Regions from separate parts of the Streptomyces sp. NPDC006174 genome, predicted to be linked through region 4. Evidence: riboswitches for the same ligand, from Rfam matches in the RefSeq annotation. Region 4 holds a riboswitch; each other region holds the start of a gene.
What was found. A riboswitch is a leader RNA that binds a small molecule or an ion and turns the genes downstream of it on or off. The one in region 4 is predicted to bind cyclic di-AMP.

Region 1 (4,789 bases), on a different contig from region 4:
GAACGGAACCGTCACGCATCGCACGGTCCGGCCCCGCAAGGGGGTCAGTGTGCCCGTCGTCCGGGTGGTGCGGGACCCGAATTCACCGCTTCGAGCGACAGATATATGCATATCTTGGTCGAACGTCGTTACAGCGAGCTTCAACAGTGGCAGTCTGGCGCGAAGCACAATCCCGGCCGACCGCGGGTCGGCCGGGGCGCGAAAGGGACGGCGTCGCCATGGCAGACCATCAGGAAGCAACCGTCACCCTGCCGAGCGATCCGGTCTCGGTCTCCTCGGCTCGTAGATATGTGGCCAGGACGTTGGCCGAATGGGGCCTCTCGGAGGAGACGGAGCTGGCCGACACCGTCCGGCTGATCATCTCCGAACTGACGACCAACGCGGTCCAGCACACGTTCGGCCAGTCGCCCACCTTCACCGTGGATCTGCGCCTCGAACGCGACGAGGAACTACGCCTCGGCGTGACGGACAGTCACCCTCGGTGGCCTCAGCGGCTGCCCGCCGCCGTACGGCAGGACAACGGGCGCGGCATGGTGATCATCCGGGCACTGGCCAAGGAGTACGGCGGCCGGCTGACGGTCGTCCCGACGGCCGAGGGCGGCAAGACAGTCTGGATCGCGCTGCCGTGGGCGGTACCGGTCCAGGGCTGAGAGCCGGGCGCGGGCGGGACGGCGGAGTTCAGGCCGCCGCCCGGCCGAACCCGCTGCGCAGCAGGGCCAGCAGCGTCGCCGCCGCCGCGGTCGCCCGGTCGCCGCGGTGCACCACGGAGATGGTCCGGCGGAACTCCGCGGGCTCCAGCCGCCGGACCGCCAGCGGCGTGGCCGACAGCGACGCCACCATCTCCGGCACCACCGCCACCCCGAGCCCCGCACTGACCAGCGCGCACACCAGCGCGTAGCCGGGCGACTCGCACACCACCGCCGGTGCGGCGCCCGCCGCCGCCAGCGCGCTCTCCACCCCGCGCCGGGGCGGATGGGCCGGAGCGCTGCTGATCAGCGGCCGGCCCGCCAGCTCGGCGACCGGCAGCCGCCCGGTGCCTTCGGAGAGCCGGTGGCCGACCGCCGTCGCCAGTACCAGCTCCTCGACCAGCAGCGGCTCGACGGTGACCCCGACGGGCGGCGGGTCGGCCACCGCCGGCTCGTACGTGTGGGTCAGCGCCAGGTCCACCTCGCCGGCGGTGACCGCCGCGACGCCGTCCGGCGGCTCGCACTCGGTGACGGCCAGCTCCACATCCGGATGGGCCCGCCGGAACGCGCTCAGGACCGGCGGCAGCAGATGCACCCCGGCCGTCGTGAACGTCCCGACCCGCAGCCTGCCGCCCGACAGCCCGGCCAGCTGCGCCAGCTCGTGCCGCGCCTGTTCCAGCTCGTCCAGCACCCGCCGCGCCCGGCCCGCCAACAGCTCACCGGCGGCCGTCAGCCGCGCGCCGCGATGGTGGCGCACCAGCAGCGTCGCGCCGGCCTCCCGCTCCAGTTTGGCCAGCTGCTGGGAGAGTGCGGGCGCGGTGTAGCCCAGGTGGGCGGCGGCCCGGGTGATCGATCCGGTCTCGGCGACCGCCACCAGCGCGGTGAGCCGCGTCGGGTCGTACATGAAGCGTTCCTTTAGGCAGACCCAGAAGATTCCAAGTACACGCTAAAGGCTCCGCCGGTCCACGCTGGACCCATGGACGCACAACTGATCGCCTTCACCGGGGTCGCCGCCGGGATGGTCGCGCTGCCCGGAGCCGACTTCACCGTCGTCGTACGCAACGCTCTGGCCTCGCGCACCGCCGGTCTGGCCACCGCGCTCGGTATCGCCGGAGGACTGCTCATCCATACCGCGCTCGCCGTGGCCGGCCTCGCGGCGGTGCTGCTGACGATGCCGGTACTGTTCCGCACGGTCCAGCTGCTCGGCGGCGCGTACGTGCTCCACCTCGGGATCAGCGCGCTGTACGCGATCCGGCGCCGGGTCGCCGAGGAGAGCCGCACGCCGGACCAGGTGCCGTCTGAGGGGCCCGAGGCGTCCGGCGGCGGACCGGAACAGCCGGTACGCGAAGGGTTCGGGCGCGCGCTGCGGCAGGGCTTCCTGACCAACGCGCTCAATCCCAAGGCGCCGGTCCTCTTCCTCAGCCTGCTGCCGCAGTTCGTCCCGGCCGGGCAGCCGCCGCTGCCCAGGACCCTGCTGCTCGCCGCCCTGGTCGTCGCTCTCGCCCTGGTGTGGTTCCCGGCCCTCGCCCTGCTCGTGGACCGGCTGGGACGGTGGCTGCGCCGGCCGCGTACCGCCCGGGCGATCGAGGGCGGCAGCGGCGTGGCGCTCACCGGACTGGGACTGGCGCTGGTGGCCGGGCCCCTCCTGCGCTGAGGTGCGCAGAGGGGGCCCGTGCCGCCCGCGGAGGAGAAGAGTGCGGCCGCAAGGGAAGAGCGTCCGGTCGGTGGGTCAGCGGACCCGTCCGTACCAGACGCTCTTGGACCAGATTTTCGCCTTGCGGACCACGTCCCCGGATTTGGGGGAGTGCCAGATCTTGCCGCCTCCGGCGTAGATGCCCACGTGGTAGACGCTGCGCCCGGAATGGAAGAAGACCAGGTCACCGAGTTTGCGCTGCGACTTCGAGATATGGCGGGTCTTGTTGTACTGCTGCTGTGCGGTGCGGGGAAGTTTTTTCCCGGCCTTCTTGAACGAGTAGAGAGTCAGTCCCGAGCAGTCGAACCGGCTGGGACCTGCTGCTCCGTACTTGTAGGGAGCACCCTTCTTCGACGCGGCGATCTTGAGCGCCTTCGTCGAATGGGTGGCGGCCTCGGCGTCGTTGACGAGGCCGGGCGCCAGCATCGCGGACGTCACGGCGAAGGTGAGTACGGAAGCCGTACCGACCCGGGCGAACAGAGACGGGACATGAACCTGCGCAGACATGCGCAACCCTTCGTCAGCCGCCTGTGAAGGATGACCTGTCGGGTTCGGGCTGGCGAAGTTGCCCGGCCGCGCGATGCGGCTTCACCCCGAGGGCTTACCGGTCTCCCGGTCGGCCCGTTGTGCTCGGGTCCTCCACTCCTGCCGATCCACTCCTTGTCGACCAGTCATCCGGGAGGCGGCAGGACTCGGCGTCCACCCGGACCGCCCCGCCGCGGTGGCGGGGGCTTGTCGTCCCAGGGATCTTGACTCACGAAGTGCCGGATTTCCGAGCTGAAACGGCGATTTGTGAGTCTCCTCACCACTGATCCATTCAGGTGGACAGGAGGCATTCGCGCCCGCTGGCGAGCCCGGCGCACACCCTCGTACCAGCGACGAAAGGGTGGATTTCGAGTACGACCCGTGCGTCGAGCGCAAGTTGGGACGTCGCTCGCGCGGGTGATCGCCTACGCCGAACGAGCGAGGAAAATCGGTCGCGGAACCGGGCGTGTCGCACGCCAGGTCGACCGGCCCGCTCCCGTAATGCGCTCCCGGCGCGCGTGGCGGCTCAGTTCGGAGCCGGCGGCATGGTGACCCTGCCTGCCCGCCGCTCGCCGTCCAGCACCCGCAGGGCCCGCGCGAGCGTCGCCGCGTGGATCTGCCGCTCACCGCGCTCGTGCATCAGGGCCAGCGCGTCGCGCAGGGCCGCCGCTCCGGAGGCCAGGGCCTGCGCGGCCCGCAGTGCGCTGTAGGTGTCGCTGCCGCGCGCCGGGTTGATGCGTCCCACCTGGTCGAGGACCGCCAGGTAACAGTCGATGAACTCGCCCTCGGCGCGGGTCAGTGCGGGCAGCGGCGGGAACTTTGGCGGCTCCATCGGCGGGTCACCTCACGTCGTGCGGCGGCTGGGAGAGCGCGCGGTTCTCCACGACGTGGTCCACCAGCCCGTAGGCGCGAGCGGCCTCCGCGTCGAGGATGGTGTCGCGCTCGACGTCGGCGGTGACCCGCTCGGCGGTCCGGCCTGTGTGCCGGACCAGCATCTGAGTGAACAGCTCGCGGGTGCGCACCAGTTCGCGCGCGTGGATCTCCAGGTCGGACGGCTGGCCCCGCAGCGGCTCGGCCCGTGCGGGTCGCTCAATGACTACCCGCGCGCCGGGCAGAGCATGTCGCCGCCCGGGAGCTCCGGCGGCCAGCAGAGCGGCCGCGTAGGAGCCGGCCTGCCCGAGGCAGAAGGTCTCCACCTCGCACGTCAGGTACCGCATCGTGTCGTAGACCGCCGCCATCGCCGCGAACGAGCCGCCGGGACAGTTGATGTAGAGGGCCAGCGGCCGGTCCGGCTCCGCGTGCTCCAGGTACATGAGCTGCGCGATCAGATCGCTCGCCGCGGTGTCGTCGATCGGGCTTCCGAGGAGGACGATCCGCTCGGACAGGAGCTTGGAGTACGGGTCCTGGGTGCGGGTTCCGGTCGCGGTGCGCTCGGTGAACTCGGGAAGTACGTGACGGGCGTCGGGTCGGATCATGGCGGAGCCCCTCTCCTGGGCGCGTGACGGAACGCAAGGAGCAGCGCAGGTGCGGCCCTACGCTCACGCTCCGTCAAAAATGTACAGGACGTACAGAGGAGGAGAGGGGCTTCCGTGTTCGCGGGATCCAGGAGCGGGCGGTGGACTGCTACTCGCAGCCGACTCCGTCGCCGTCGCGGTCGAGGTGGGAGGCGTACCCGGGGTCGCCTTGTCTGATGGGCGCGGCCCCCGCGGCACGGACGGCCGTGCAGTTCTTGTAGTACGTGGAGCCGCCGGCGGAGTCGTCGTCCTCGTCGTAGACCGGGTCGGGCGCCTCGGCGGCGGGCTCCGGCGGAGGAGCGGTGACGGTCACCCGTACCTTCTTGATCTTCGTGACCGTGGGGGCCGGTTCCGGGCTCGCCGTCACCGTG
Region 2 (4,789 bases), on a different contig from region 4:
ACGGCTGCTTCCACGCCGTCTGCCAGTTCAGTTCGGCCCGGCCCGCCGCCGCGTTCCAGGTGAACTCGGCGCGGTGCGGGTTCTTGGTGATCGAGAGGTAGAACGAGGCCCAGGTCTCGATCCCGGTGGGCAGCGGAGCGACCTCGGCGAAGGCTCCGCCGGCGTCCCAGTTGTCGATGCCGCCGGTGGGGATGGAGGACTGCACCTTCCCCGTCGGATCCCAGAGGTGGTTGGCCCGGCCGCACATGACGTTGCCGTTGTCGCCCCAGCCCTTGCCGATCTCGTTGTTGAGACCGGACAGGGCGCCGGTCGCCTTCAGGCCGACGAGCAGCTTGCTGGTGCCGACGCTGCCTGCGGCGAAGAAGACCTTGTCCGCCGTGACGGACTTGGTGGTGACGGTCCGGCCGGTGGTGTCCAGCTGGTCGATGAGGACCGTGTAGCCGCCGCCGGAGGCCGGCGAGACGCGGGTGACCTTGTGGAGCGGGGTGATGGTGACCCGGCCGGTGGCCTTGATCCGGTCGATGTAGGTCTTCTGGAGCGACTTCTTGCCGTAGTTGTTGCCGTAGAGGATCTCGGCGTCCAGCGCGGACTTCGGTACGGTTCCGGCAGCCTCCTGCTTCATGTAGTCCCAGTCGTACACGGCGGGCACGAAGAGGAACGGGAAGCCGGAGCGCTGCGCGTGCTTCCGGCCGATCCGCGCGTACTGGTAGCAGTCGACGGAGTCGAACCAGGCCGGGTCGATGGTGGTGACGCCGAGGTCCGCGTTGGCGCGCGGGTAGTAGGTGCTGTACATCTCGGCGGCGTCGACCGACGGGAGGATGGCGGCGAAGTTCTCCCGCTTGGGCGTGACGGCCATGCCGCCGTTGACCAGCGAGCCGCCGCCGACGCCGCGGCCCTGGTAGACGGTGATGCCGGCGAACTCCTCGGCGTCCAGGATTCCGGTGTAGCGGTTGACGTTCCGGTCGATCGGGAAGCCGAGGAAGTTGCTCAGCGGCTGCTTGGTCCTGGTCCGCAGCCAGAAGGAGCGGTCGTCCGGCTTGGTGGTGTTGGCGAAGATCTTGCCGTCGGCGCCGGGGGTGTCCCAGGCCATGCCCATCTCGACCATGTGGACGTCGGTACCGGCCTGGGCCAGCCGGAGGGCTGCGACCGAGCCGCCGTATCCGGTGCCGATGATCAGCACCGGCACATGGGCGCCGGATCCGATCGGGGCCGCTGCGGCCCGGGGCGACGCCCAGACCGGCGTGGTGGGTCCGGCGAGCGCCGCGACACCAAGAAGAGAACCTGTTCCTGTGATGAATCTTCGACGGGAGACGCCTCCGGAAGCGCCTTGATGCAGCTTGATGTCTTTCATGTGACGCACCTCACTATCGACGAGTGCAACAGGTTCTACTGTCGATCGCGTGGTAAGTCACGAGAAACTTAGGGGTAACTTCCCGGTACGCCGAGAGGCCCCGGACCATGCGGTCCGGAGCCCCTCAAGCGTGAGCGCGTACGGGATCAGTAGGCGCCGAAGACGTTGTCGATCGAGCCGTACCGGTCGGCGGCATAGTTGCACGCGGCGGTGATGTTGGCGACCGGGTCGTAACTGTCGGTCGAGGTGCCGGGCACGTGGTAGGCCTGGAAGGTCGGGTCGATGACCTGGAGCAGCCCCTTGGACGGGGTGCCCTTCACCGCGTTGGAGTCCCAGTTGTTGATGGCGTTCGGGTTGCCGGAGGACTCGCGGATGATGTTGCGGTGGATGCCCTCGTAGCTGCCGGGAATGCCGTGCTGAGCCATGACCGCCAGCGACTCCCTGATCCAGCCATCGAGGTCGTCGGTGTACGTGGCGGGAGCGGCGGCCGGCGCGGCGGCGGGAGCGGCCGTGGTGCGCTCGGAGCGGTCGGCGCGCTCCGCCGTGGCCGTGCGCTCGGCGGAGGCCGTGGAAGCCTTACCGGCCTTGGCTTCTGACGAGGCGGCAGCCTTGGCGCCGATGGTCAGCGTGATACCCGGGTGAATAAGGTTCGGGTTCTCGCCGACGGCCTTCCGGTTGCCTTCGTACAGCTTCTTCCAGCCGCCGCTGACGGAATACTCGCGGGCGATCTTGGAAAGCGTTTCGCCGGATACCACGGAATGCTTGGCGGGCGCCGCCTTCGTCACGGAATTCACCTGGGCGGTCACGGAGACGGGAGCCACCGCCTTTTCCGCGGCGACGGAGTGCGCGGGAGCGGCGGAGGCGGTGGTGGCGCCGAGGACCGGGAGGGCCAGAACGGCTCCACCGGTGGTCACGGCGGCGATGCCACGGCTCAGCGAGACGGACTTGGGACGGCGGCGCTTACCCTGTGCGGGCATGGGGAATTTCCTCTCCGGCGCCTACGAGGTGAGCTGTCGGGTTCAGACGGGAGATGTCTGGCCGCATGATCATGCGACTTCACCCCTAGCCGTTCCGGGTACCGGATCGGCGGCTTACCTGGGTCCCCCGCTCCTGCCGTACGTGAGTGGGTTGCGGATTCCCGGACGGCGGCAGGATTCGGCGTTCCATCCGGATTGACCGTGACCGTAGGCGAAAAGCGCCGGACAGAACAAGCCCCGAATTCCGGATCATCCTTTTCCACATGATCGAATTCCGGAATTCCCGGTCACGCCCGTTCCGTCGCGGTGTCAACTTTCTTCGCACAGAAGGGAACCGAGGCCTCCACTTCTGCGTCCGCCCCCTTGGACGTGACGCTCACCACTTTGCGCGGAGGCGGCCGGAAAGGGCGTGTTCAAAATAGCCCAAGACCCTCAATAGCCCTTTTATGGAAGAGAAGGTTAAATAGCCAAAATCGCCCATACCGACCTGGAGAAACGGACTTAACGGGCGGTACCGTAGGCCGGGTCGGACGCCTCGCGGGGCCAGGGCTTACGGTGTGGGGTGGAGACTAGTAAGCCAACCCTTACTTCCGACGTACGCTGTACCTGCCCGCGTTCGCCCGCCTTAAGGATCACCACGCCATGACACGCCCCGTCCGCGTCGCCATTGTCGGAGCCGGCCCTGCCGGTATCTACGCTGCGGACGCGCTGCTCAAATCCGAGGTCTGCCAGGACCCGGGTGTCTCGATCGACCTGTTCGAGCGCATGCCCGCGCCCTTCGGCCTGATCCGGTACGGCGTGGCCCCCGACCACCCGCGGATCAAGGGCATCGTCAAGGCGCTGCACCAGGTGCTGGACAAGCCGCAGATCCGCCTCTTCGGCAACGTCAGCTACCCGAACGACATCGACCTCGACGACCTGCGCTCCTTCTACGACGCGGTGATCTTCTCCACCGGTGCCGAGGCCGACCGGGCCCTCGACATCCCGGGCATGGAGCTCGACGGCTCCTACGGCGCGGCCGAGTTCGTCTCCTGGTACGACGGCCACCCCGAGGTCCCGCGCACCTGGCCGCTCACCGCGGAGAAGGTCGCCGTCCTCGGCGTCGGCAACGTGGCGCTGGACGTGGCCCGCGTGCTGGCCAAGACGGCGGACGAGCTGCTGCCCACCGAGATCCCGGACAACGTGTACCAGGGCCTCAAGGCGAACAAGGCGCTGGAGGTGCATGTGTTCGGGCGGCGTGGCCCGGCGCAGGCCAAGTTCAGCCCGATGGAGCTGCGGGAGCTGGACCACTCCCCCAACATCGAGGTCATCGTCAACCCCGAGGACATCGAGTACGACGAGGGCTCCATCGCCACCCGGCGCGAGAACAAGCAGGCCAACATGGTCGCGCAGACGCTGGAGAACTGGGCGATCCGCGATGTCGGCGACCGCCCGCACAAGCTCTTCCTGCACTTCTTCGAGTCGCCGGTCGAGATCCTCGGCGAGGACGGCAAGGTCACCGCGCTGCGCACCGAGCGCACCGAGCTGGACGGCACCGGCAACGTCCGGGGCACCGGAAAGTTCACCGACTGGGACATGCAGAGCGTCTACCGGGCCGTCGGCTACTACTCGGAGGAGCTGCCCAAGCTCCCCTTCGACGTGGCCTCCGGCACCGTCCCGCACGAGGCGGGCCGCGTCATCGCCGGGGACGAGCACATGGCCTCGGTCTACGTCACGGGCTGGATCAAGCGCGGCCCGATCGGCCTGATCGGCCACACCAAGGGTGACGCCAACGAGACGGTCGCCTGCCTGCTGGAGGACCGCGCCGCCGGCCGCCTGCCCGAGCCGGCGACGCCCGCTCCGGAGGCCGTGGAAGCCTTCCTGGAGAGCCGGAACGTCCGGTACACGACCTGGGAGGGCTGGCACAAGCTGGACGCCCACGAGCTGGCGCTCGGCGTGGCCCAGGGCCGCGAGCGGATCAAGGTCGTGGAGCGCGAGGGCATGCTGGACGCCTCGGGCGCCTTCGCCCTGGCCGAGCGGCCGACGGAGGTCTGAGCCGGGCGGGCCTCCGCGCGCCTGAGGTGTACAGGGCTGTGGCCGTCAGGCCGGGTCCGGATCGTTCGCCGCACCGCCGCCCCGGCCCGGCCCGCGGAACGTCCGCCACAGGTCGGGCGGGGCCGCGTCGCGGGAGAGCGGCGGCGGCTTCTCCGGGAGGTGCGTCCAGCGGGCCGCGAGCAGGAGCGCGATGTCGTCGGGGCGGTCCGTGGCCTGCCGGGCCTCCCCGATCACGCGGTTCGCGATCTCGGCCAGCGGGACCGAGCCGATCCCGGCGATCGTGGAGCGCAGCCGCTCGATGCCCTCGTCGATGTCGGTCCCGGGGCGCTCGATGAGCCCGTCGGTGAACAGGGCCAGCACATCGCCCGGTTCGAGCAGCAGCTCGGTGACCGGGTACGTCGCGTGCCCGTCGATACCGAGCACGATG
Region 3 (4,789 bases), on a different contig from region 4:
TCGGGCCGGTGCGGACCTCGAAGTGGAGGTGCGGGCCGGTGGAGTTTCCGGTGGAGCCGGAGAGGCCGATCTGCTGGCCGCCGGTGACGGTCTGGCCGGCGGAGACGCTCAGCGAGGACTGGTGGGCGTACTGGGAGTACATGCCGTCCTCGTGCTGGATGACGACCTCGTTGCCGTACGAACCGCTCCAGCCGGCCGAGACCACGGTGCCCGGGCCGATGGCCTTGACGGGGGTGCCGGAGGCGGCCTGGAAGTCCGAGCCGGTGTGGTAGCCGCTGGACCAGCTGGAGCCGGAAGCGCGGTACTGGGTGGTGACGTTGGCGTTGTCGAGCGGCGCGGTCCAGCCGGAGCCGGTGGACTGCGAGGAGCCGCTCTGCGTGGAGGCGCCGGACTCGGCGGCGGCGTCGGACTCGTCGGCCGAGACGGTGTCGGCCTTCGGGGCCGGCTCGGCCTTCTTCGGCTCGGCCTTCTTCGGCGCGGCGGCCTTGGGCGCCGGAGCGGACTTCTTCGCCTCCGAAGGCGCGGCGGTGCCGGAGGCCTTGGCGCCGAGGGTCAGCTTCATGCCCGGGAAGATCAGGCTCGGGTTCTCACCGACGGTGGAGCGGTTGTCCTGGTACAGCTTCTGCCAGCCGCCCTTGACCTGGTGCTCGGCCGCGATCTTGGCGAGGTGGTCGCCGGAGACTACGGCGTACGTCTTCGAGGTGGCCTTCGCCGTGGCGGGCGCGGCCTGCTTCGCGGACTGGGCGGCGGCGGCCGAGGCGGCTGCGGGCTTGACGGCGGGGGCCGCCTTCTCCGCGGCGTGGGCGCCGGTGGCGCCGAACAGCGGGAGCGCGAGTACGGCGCCACCGGTGCCCGCGGCGAGGACGCCGCGGTGGATCGGACCGGACTTGGGACGGCGGTGCTTACCCTTTGCGGGCATGGGGAAGTTCCTCTCCGGCGCCTGCGAGGTGAGCTGTCGGGTTCGGGCTGGAGATGCCCGGTCGCCGGCTGGCGACTTCACCCCGAGCCGGTCCGGATCGCTCCGGGCCGGCGGCTTACCTGGTTCCCCCGCTCCTGCCACACGTGAGTGGGTGGGTGCGAATTCCGGGCGGCGGCAGGATTAGGCGGTCCGTCCGGATTGACGGTGACCGTAAACGAGTCGGGACGGCAGGAACAAGCCGTCGGTTCCGCCCCGGAATCATCGATTCAATTTCGCTCCGGATTTCCCGTCACACTCCGTGGATTACGGATCTTGGCTTTCCTTACGGATCCCGGGAAAACACCTCGGCGCCGCCGCCACCGTCCGTCACGGATATGATCCCGCTCACCTACCGATTCCCATCTCCCCCATTAGCGGGGCATGTTCTGCGAAATGCACCAATACGGACATGCCGTCCACGCGGCTCCTGACACCCCGTCAGCCTGCCGATGGTTGCCCCGTGAACCGATGTCGTATCGTCACAGGAGCGCCCTCGCCGGAGAGCCGCGCCGACGCCAGAGATTCCAGGAGCCACCGTGACGCAGCAGGTGCCGCAGGTCCCGCCGACCGAGACCGCACTGACCGGAGTCCGCAACTTCCGCGATGTGGGTGGGCTTCCCACCACGGACGGGCGGCGCACCGCCTTCGGCCGGCTCTACCGCAGCGGCCACCTGGCGCACGCCACCGCCGAGGACGCGCTCTTCCTCGGCGGGCTCGGACTGCACACCGTCTTCGACTTCCGCAACTCCGCCGACCACCAGCTCGACGGGTACGACATCGAGCTGACCGGTGTCCGCAATGTCAGCATTCCGCTCTCCGACCCGGCCGACGGCGCCGAGTTCTGGCGGCTGGTGCGCGACGGGAACATCGAGCAGCTGCGCTCGATCCTGGCCAACGGCAAGGGCACCGAGCGCATGATCACCATGTACCGCTCGACCATCGTCGACCGCACCGCCGAGCACAGCCGTGTCCTGCACGCGCTGGCGGAGGACAGCGTGCCGGCTCTGATGCACTGTGCGGCGGGCAAGGACCGCGCCGGCCTGTCGATCGCGGTCTCGCTGCTCGCGGTGGGCGTGGAGCGCGAGGCGATCGAGGCGGACTACCTCAAGTCCAACGATCCGCACCGCCGGTACAAGGTGAAGCGCACGGACATGTCCGAGACCGGCATGTCCCCCGAGGTGATGGAGCTGCTGAATCCGCTCTTCGGTGCGCAGGCCTCCTACCTCGAAGCGGCGTTCGCGGCGATCGACGAGACGTGGGGCTCGACGGACCGCTATCTGACGGAGGGCCTGAAGGTCTCCTCCGAGACCCGGCAGCGACTCCGCGAGCGCCTGCTCGACCAGGACTGAGCGGCTACTCGGCGCCCGCCACCACGAAAAGCAGGTAGAGGAAGGCCGCGATCACGTGGCCGACCACCAGGTAGGCGAAGAGCCGGATCACCAGGCCGCGCGGCATCCGGCGCTCCTGTGAGTCCGTCGTGGCCTTCGGGCGCCTCGGGGTCAGCGGGTCGTAGTGCTCGGAATCGGACATGACGGTCCTCTCTGCCGGCCTCGTGGCCGGTGGGTACGAAGGCTCCGGTGGTACGGAGAGTCGCGGCGGTGAGCAGGGCGCCGGAGTCAGCGCGCGTGGAGCGCGTTGCCGAGGCAGAGCTCGGCCGCGGGGCTCTGCAGCAGCGAGTGGACGAAGAGCAGCTCCGCCCCGCCCCGGTCCAGGGCCGCGATCCGGTGCGGAGTGAGCGAGTCGAAGTGGGCACTGTCGCCCGGGTCCAGATCGTGCACGGTCTCCCCCAGCGCGACCCGCATCCGCCCGCCGAGGACGTACAGCCACTCCTCACCGGGATGCACCCGCACCAGATCGCCTTGGGCGCCGTACGGGACACGGACCCGCAACGCCTGCATGGCGCGGCCGGAGCCGCCGGCCCGGCGGTACATCCAGCCGTCGGCCTCGGCACCCTCGAAGGCGCCGCCACGGATGACCGCCTCACGTTCGGGCGGCTTCTCGCCGAGCAGCTCGGAGACCGTCGTACCGTAGATGCGGGCGAGGCCGAGCAGCATGGGCAGCGAGGGCTGCCGGCGGCCGGTCTCCAGCCGGGAGAGGTGGGCCGGTGAGAGTCCGGCCCGCTGGGCGGCGGTCTCCAGGGTGAGGCCGCGGCCTCGGCGCAGGTCGCGCAGGCGGGGAGCGACGCCGGGGAGCTCGTCGGCCGCGCCTTCGTCCGGAGGGTTCATGGATCCATTGGGCCAGGAACTTTCCTCCGGGGCAAATATCTTGCCTCGGAGGCAAAAGCTCAGCGGTTGGCCACCGCCTGCTTGACCAGCGTCCGGCCGAAGTCCCACATCAGGCCGCCGCCGCTGTGCGCATCGTCCATGACCTCGGTGAACGCCGCCACGAAGCGGTCCACCTCCGCCTCGCCGATGATCAGCGGCGGGATCAGCTTGATCACCTCCAGGTGGTCGCCGGAGACCTGGGTGAGGATGCGGTGCTTCTGGAGCAGCGGCACCACGACCATCTGGGCGAAGAGTCCCTTGCGGGCCGCCTGGAGCATGGCCCAGCGGCTGCGGAGCTTCAGCGAGGACGGACGGCCGAACTCGATGCCGATCATCAACCCGCGTCCGCGCACCTCGTGCAGCAGCTCGTAGCGGTCCACCAGCGCCGCAAGCCGCTCGCGCAGAGAGTCGCCGGTGCGCCGGGCGTTGGCGACGATCTCCTCGTCCTCCATCACCGTGAGCACCGCGAGCCCGGCCGCCATCGCCTGGGCGTTGGAGCCGAAGCTGGCGGAGTGGACCAGGACCCGGTCCATCGAGGAGTAGACCTTGCGGAAGATCCACTCCTTGCCGAGCGTCGCGCCGACCGGCACGTAGCCGCCGGAGAGCGCCTTGGCCACGCAGACGAGGTCGGGCTCGACACCGTCCTCGTGCTGGTACGCGTAGAAGTCGCCGGTCCTGCCGAGGCCGGTCTGCACCTCGTCGGCGATCAGGAGCGCCTTGTGCCGGTGCAGCAGCTCCTGCGCCTCGCGGAGGAAGCCGTGCGGCGCGGCGTGCACACCCTTGCCCTGGATCGGCTCGACGACCAGGGCCGCGACATCGCCGCGCTTCAGCTCCCGGCGCAGCGCGTCCAGGTCTCCGAGCGCGATCGGCGTGTCGGGCAGCAGCGGGGCGAAGCCGTCCTTGAAGCCGCTCTCGCCGTTGACCGAGAGGGAGCCGGTGGTCAACCCGTGGAAGGCGTGGGTGCAGTAGAGGACGCGCGGTTTGCCGGTGGCGTACCGGGCGAACTTCAGGGCCGTCTCGACCGCTTCCGTACCGCTGTTGCCGAAGAAGACCCGGTCCAGGTGCGGGCTGTGGCCGAGCAGCTTCTCGGCGAGGAGTCCGGGCAGCGGCTGGCAGTCGAAGCGCGTGAGGTCGGCGAGCTGGGCGTCGAGCACGTCGTGCAGGGCCTGGCGGACGACCGGGTGGTGCCGGCCGATGCCCATCACGCCGAACCCGGCGAGCATGTCCAGGTAGTCGTCGCCGTCCGCGTCCCAGAAGTACGCGCCTTCGGCCCGCTCGTAGACCTTGTCGAAGCCGATGGTGTGCAGCATGCGCGGCAGCTGGTGGTTGAGGTGGCGCGCGTGCAGCTCGTACCGCTCGTGCCCGCGCTCCGCGAGGAGCCGTTTCAGGTCGAAGCCCTGTGGCCCGCCGTCCGTCATCGCCCGTTCGTCTCCTTCGCTGCGTTTCCCGAGGGGGCCGGCGTCACCGGCCCCCTCGCTGTCACGACGTCACCGGTTCCCGCCGACGCTCTCCCGTGCCGCGCGCAGCGACTCCTTGAGCGATCCCATCGTCGCGAGGACGGCGGTGG
Region 4 (4,789 bases):
CGAGCCGGCTCGGGAGCAACGGCTACCGCTACTACGACCAGGACGCCCTCGTCCGGCTGCAGCGCATCCTGCTGCTGCGGGAGCTCGGGCTGTCGTTGCCCGCGATCAAGGACGTGCTCGAAGGGCAGCGGGACACGGGTGTGGCGTTGCGGGCGCATCTGCGGCTGCTCGAACAGGAGCAGGCACGCATCGGGCGGCAGATCGCCTCGGTGCGGACCACTCTCCACAAGACGGAGGAGGGGACGGAACTCATGGCCGAGGAAGTGTTCGACGGGTTCGACCACACCGCTCATGAGCGGGAGGTGACCGAGCGCTGGGGCCGCGCGGCGTACGAGGAGGGCGACCGGTGGTGGCGTTCGCTCGGGGAGGAGGGGAGGAAGGCCTTCCTCGGCGAGCATGAAGCCATCGCGCGGGACTGGGGGCTCGCCCGGGAGGCCGGGGCCGATGCCGGTGGTGAGCAGGCTCAGGAGATCGCGCGGCGGCACTGCGCGTGGCTGTCGGCCTCCAAGGAGCCCAGCCGTTCGTACGTCATCGGGCTCGGCGAGATGTATGTCGCCGATCCGCGCTTCGGAAAGAACTACGATCGCTACGGGGACGGCACCGCCGCCTTCGTACGGGATGCACTGACGATCTACGCCGAACGCCGGCTCTCCGACTGAGCACGGAGGGCCTCCGCTCCAGGCCCGCTTCCCCCTATTCGGCCGATGACGGGTCGCCGCACGGCGCGGCTCCGGGAAGCCTGGACGGGGCGCGGTACCGTCCGCAGCCGTGGCCGGACCGGGCAGCAGGAGTGCACAGGTGGTGGGGATGGCGGAGAAGGGGCGCGGGCTCGTGAAGGCGAGCCTCGGGATCCCCGGGCGTGCCGCGCCCGGCTCCACGGGGCGCGGGAGGCCGGTGGTGGCGCGGAGCGTCGGGACCCGGCGGTTCGTGCGGCTGCTGCCGGTGCTGCTGATCGGCGGCGGGCTCCTCTTCGACACGCTCGCACCGGCCAATTTCACCGCCGTACCTCTGTTCGTGGCCGCGCCGCTGATCGCCGCACCGTTCTTCTCGCTCGCCAGCACGATCCGTACGGGAGTGGCTTCGGTCCTCTCCGTCATCGCGATGCGGATCTCCGACGGCACCTCCACCCAGGTCGTCCCGGTCATCGAGATGATCACGGTCCTCACCGCCGCGGCCCTGGCCCTCGTCATCAACGGGGTCGTGCGCCGCAGCAACGAGCAGCTGGCCTCGGCGCGGGTCATCGCGGAGACCGCCATGCGGGCCGTGCTGCCGACGCCGGCGGAGCGGATCGGCGGGCTCCAGGTGGCGGCGCGGTACGAGGCGGCGCAGGCGGACGAGTTCGTCGGCGGCGACCTGTTCGCGGTGGCGGACACTCCGTACGGCGTACGCCTGGTCGTCGGTGACGTGCGCGGCAAGGGGCTGGACGCCGTGGAGGCGGTGGCGGTGATCATCGGCGCGTTCCGGGAGGCCGCCGAGCAGGAGCGGTCGCTGGAGGGCGTGGCGCAGCGGCTGGAGCGGGCGCTGGCGCGGGAAGGGACGCGGCGGTACGGGCTGGACGCCATGGAGGGGTTCATCACCGCCGTACTGGCCGAGATCCCGCCCGGCTCCGCCTCGCTGCGCCTCGTCAACCGCGGCCATCCCGAGCCGATCCTGCTGCACGCGGACGGGGCGCTGGAGGTCCTCGCGCCGAGCGTGCCCGCCATGCCGCTCGGCATGGACCTCGGCGTGTGGCCCGACCGGTCCGACGAGTGGGAGCTGCCCGCCGGTTCGACGCTGCTCGCCTTCACGGACGGCCTCTCCGAGGCGCGCGACCCGAGCGGTGTCTTCTACGACCCGGCGGCCCGGCTGCGCGGCCGTATCTTTCCCGGCCCCGAGGAGCTGCTCTCGGCGCTCACCGACGACGTACGGCTGCACACCGGGGGGCAGTCGACGGACGACATGGCGCTGCTCGCGGTCAGCCGGCCGGCGGAGGGCCAGCCGCCGCGTCGGACGACGGTGAAGATCGTCGGCCGGGGCGATGACACGGTGCGTAATTGAAGAGCACCGCTCCGCATAACAGTTGACACACCATCAGAAAAAGAGGTGTGGACGAGGGGTCGTCAAGTCGTCCGATTCGGGACGCTTGTGGGTGGTAAGTCCCCGTCGAAGTCGTTAATGATCAACAGGAACAGCTTGGAATCGGGCCCGTCTGTCTATTAACGTTCGATAACGCAGCGCGGTCGTCCCAGCCGTCGTCAGAGACGGCGCCGTGCGCGAGCGCCGAATTCCGCAAGGGAACCGGGGAACCACCTACATGGGGTGAATCGGACGCCTGCGTCTCGTGAGAGGCGGAGGGGCCCGTAGGAGACCTTCCTGCTCCGAACCCGTCAGCTAACCCGGTAGGCGAGAAGGAAGGAAAGGAGTGCGCCCACGTGGCGTCCAACAACCCTGCCCCTGAGGCCCCGTCACCCTTCACCACCGACGGCCTCGGCGGCCCGGAGCGGACGTGGGAGGAGTGGAACCCCACCGCGGAGTCCATCCGTCCCGTGCGCGGCAAGCACCGCGTGGCGAAGCAGCGAGGTCTCGCCCGTAGCTCCACCGTCCTCGGGGTCGGCGTCATAGCGGCCGTCGGTGCGGGTGGCATGGCCACCGCCCAGAGCAAGCCGCCGGTCTCCATCTCTCTTCCCGATTCCATCGCGGACAACCTCCCCGACGCCAAGTCCCTTCCCGGCGTCGGGGCGTTCATGTCCGACGAGGCCGAGCCCGCCCCGGTCCTCGCGGCCGCTCCGCTCACCTCCGCGGGCATCACGACCGCCGAGGCCGAGCAGGGCACCACCGACGCCGGCGAGGCCCTGCGCGCCCGGATCCTCCAGCAGGCCGAGCAGCAGCAGGCCAACGCGGACGCCGAGGCCAAGGCCGCCGAGGAGAAGGCCGCGGCCGAGAAGGCCGCCGCCGAGGCGAAGAAGCAGCAGGACGAGGCCGAGGCGAAGGTCAAGGCCAAGGCCGCCGCCGAGAAGAAGGCGGCCGAGGAGGCCGCGGCGAAGAAGGCCGAGGAGGAGCGCCTCGCCAAGCTCCGCGCCAGCTACACGCTGCCGACCTCCTCGTACACGATCACCTCGACCTACGGTCAGTCAGGCGCCCTGTGGTCCTCGGGCCAGCACACCGGCCTGGACTTCGCCGGGTCGGCCGGTACGCCGATCAAGGCCGTGCACGGCGGCACGATCACGTCGGCGGGCTGGGCCCAGGCGTACGGCTACCGCACGGTGCTCCAGCTCGAGGACGGCACGGAGATCTGGTACGCCCACCAGTCGTCGATCGAGGTCTCGGTCGGCCAGAAGGTCACCACCGGCCAGACCATCGGCCGCATGGGCGACACCGGCAACGTGACCGGCGTCCACCTCCACCTGGAGGTCCGCACCGCCGGCGGCTCGGCGATGGACCCGGCGGCCTGGCTGAGCAGCAAGGGCCTCTCCGTCTGAGACCCCGGTACGTCGTTCGTCGTCGTCCCTCGCACACCCCGGCAGCCCTGACGCTCACCCCCCGACGTCAGGGCTGCCGGTCCGTCCGGCGGAGTGCAGGGGACGGAATGCGTGGCTCCGGCGCGGAATGGGCGGCTCCGTCATGGAATACGTGGCTCCGCCGCCGCCGTTGAACCCCTACATGACTTCTCTGCGCACTCTCGGCAGCTCCGACCTCCAGGTCTTCCCTCTCGCCCTCGGCGGCAACGTCTTCGGCTGGACGGCGGACGAGGACCGGTCCTTCGCCGTCCTGGACGCGTACGTGGCGGCCGGCGGCAACTTCGTCGACACCGCCGACGCCTACTCCGCCTGGGTCGAAGGCAACCGGGGCGGCGAGTCGGAGACCGTCATCGGCAAGTGGCTCGCCTCTCGCGCCAACCGCTCCGACATCGTCGTGGCCACCAAGGCCGGCGCCCACCCCGACTACCAGGGGCTCTCCGCCGCCACCATCAAGGGCGCGGCCGAGCAGTCGCTGCGCCGCCTCGGCACCGACCACATCGACCTCTACTACACGCACTTCGACGACGAGACCGTCCCGGTCGAGGAGATCATCACCGCACTCGACCAGCTGGTGAAGGACGGCAAGGTGCGCCACATCGCCGCCTCCAACATCAGCCCGGAGCGCCTCCAGGAGTCGCTGGACTTCTCCGAGCGCGAGGGCCTGGCCCGGTACGTCGCACTCCAGCCGCACTACAACCTGGTCTCCCGCGCCACCTACGAGGGCCCGCTCCAGGAGACCGCCGCCCGCGCCGGTCTCGCCGCCGTCCCGTACTACGCGCTGGCCTCGGGCTTCCTCACCGGCAAGTACCGCCCCGGCGCCACCGTGGAGAGCGCCCGCTCCGCGAAGGCGGGCGAGCACCTGGAGTCGGAGCGCGGCCGCAAGGTGCTCGCCGCTCTCGACCAGGTCGCCACGGAACGCGGCGCCGAGATCGCCACGGTGGCCCTCGCCTGGCTCGCCGCCCGTCCGACGGTCGTGGCTCCGATCGCCTCGGCCCGCACGGTCGAACAGCTCCCCGCGCTGCTGGCCGTCGCGGACCTGGAGCTGACGGAGGCGGAGCTGGCGGCCCTCACGGAGGCGTCGGCCTGAGCCGGCCCGCCTGAACCGCCTTACGGAGGAGGCGGGGTGGGGCCGTACGGGCTGTGCCGTCCGTACGGATACGGCTGCGGCGGCGGGCTGCCGTACGCGGTTCCGTAACCCTGCCTGTGTCCGTGAACCTGCCCGTATCCGTAGCCCTGCCCGTGCCCGTAAGCCTGCCCGTACCCGTACCCGTAACCCTGGCCCTGTCCGTACG

Region 1: another riboswitch for cyclic di-AMP. It lies ahead of ABZ267_RS25640 (C40 family peptidase); the one in region 4 lies ahead of ABZ267_RS30715 (M23 family metallopeptidase).
Region 2: another riboswitch for cyclic di-AMP. It lies ahead of ABZ267_RS11440 (transglycosylase SLT domain-containing protein); the one in region 4 lies ahead of ABZ267_RS30715 (M23 family metallopeptidase).
Region 3: another riboswitch for cyclic di-AMP. It lies ahead of ABZ267_RS28645 (LysM peptidoglycan-binding domain-containing M23 family metallopeptidase); the one in region 4 lies ahead of ABZ267_RS30715 (M23 family metallopeptidase).

Annotation. Positions count from the first base shown of each region.
Region 1 covers NZ_JBEXTJ010000012.1:96,923-101,711, forward strand. The annotation lists gene ABZ267_RS25625 (ATP-binding protein) at 219-650, shown strand; gene ABZ267_RS25630 (LysR family transcriptional regulator) at 679-1,590, opposite strand; gene ABZ267_RS25635 (LysE family translocator) at 1,663-2,340, shown strand; gene ABZ267_RS25640 (C40 family peptidase) at 2,416-2,886, opposite strand; cyclic di-AMP (ydaO/yuaA leader) riboswitch at 2,890-3,077, opposite strand; gene ABZ267_RS25645 (hypothetical protein) at 3,431-3,736, opposite strand; gene ABZ267_RS25650 (ATP-dependent Clp protease proteolytic subunit) at 3,744-4,379, opposite strand; gene ABZ267_RS25655 (excalibur calcium-binding domain-containing protein) at 4,528-4,789, opposite strand, start outside.
Region 2 covers NZ_JBEXTJ010000004.1:304,480-309,268, reverse strand. The annotation lists gene ABZ267_RS11445 (GMC oxidoreductase) at 1-1,351, opposite strand, end outside; gene ABZ267_RS11440 (transglycosylase SLT domain-containing protein) at 1,498-2,328, opposite strand; cyclic di-AMP (ydaO/yuaA leader) riboswitch at 2,332-2,522, opposite strand; gene ABZ267_RS11435 (FAD-dependent oxidoreductase) at 2,971-4,362, shown strand; gene ABZ267_RS11430 (SpoIIE family protein phosphatase) at 4,408-4,789, opposite strand, start outside.
Region 3 covers NZ_JBEXTJ010000015.1:71,394-76,182, forward strand. The annotation lists gene ABZ267_RS28645 (LysM peptidoglycan-binding domain-containing M23 family metallopeptidase) at 1-919, opposite strand, end outside; cyclic di-AMP (ydaO/yuaA leader) riboswitch at 923-1,083, opposite strand; gene ABZ267_RS28650 (tyrosine-protein phosphatase) at 1,495-2,307, shown strand; gene ABZ267_RS28655 (DUF6126 family protein) at 2,312-2,488, opposite strand; gene ABZ267_RS28660 (XRE family transcriptional regulator) at 2,575-3,183, opposite strand; gene ABZ267_RS28665 (aspartate aminotransferase family protein) at 3,243-4,640, opposite strand; gene hpnH (adenosyl-hopene transferase HpnH) at 4,710-4,789, opposite strand, start outside.
Region 4 covers NZ_JBEXTJ010000018.1:17,858-22,646, reverse strand. The annotation lists gene ABZ267_RS30725 (MerR family transcriptional regulator) at 1-659, shown strand, start outside; gene ABZ267_RS30720 (PP2C family protein-serine/threonine phosphatase) at 808-2,037, shown strand; cyclic di-AMP (ydaO/yuaA leader) riboswitch at 2,248-2,400, shown strand; gene ABZ267_RS30715 (M23 family metallopeptidase) at 2,412-3,458, shown strand; gene ABZ267_RS30710 (aldo/keto reductase) at 3,640-4,584, shown strand; gene ABZ267_RS30705 (PrsW family intramembrane metalloprotease) at 4,605-4,789, opposite strand, start outside.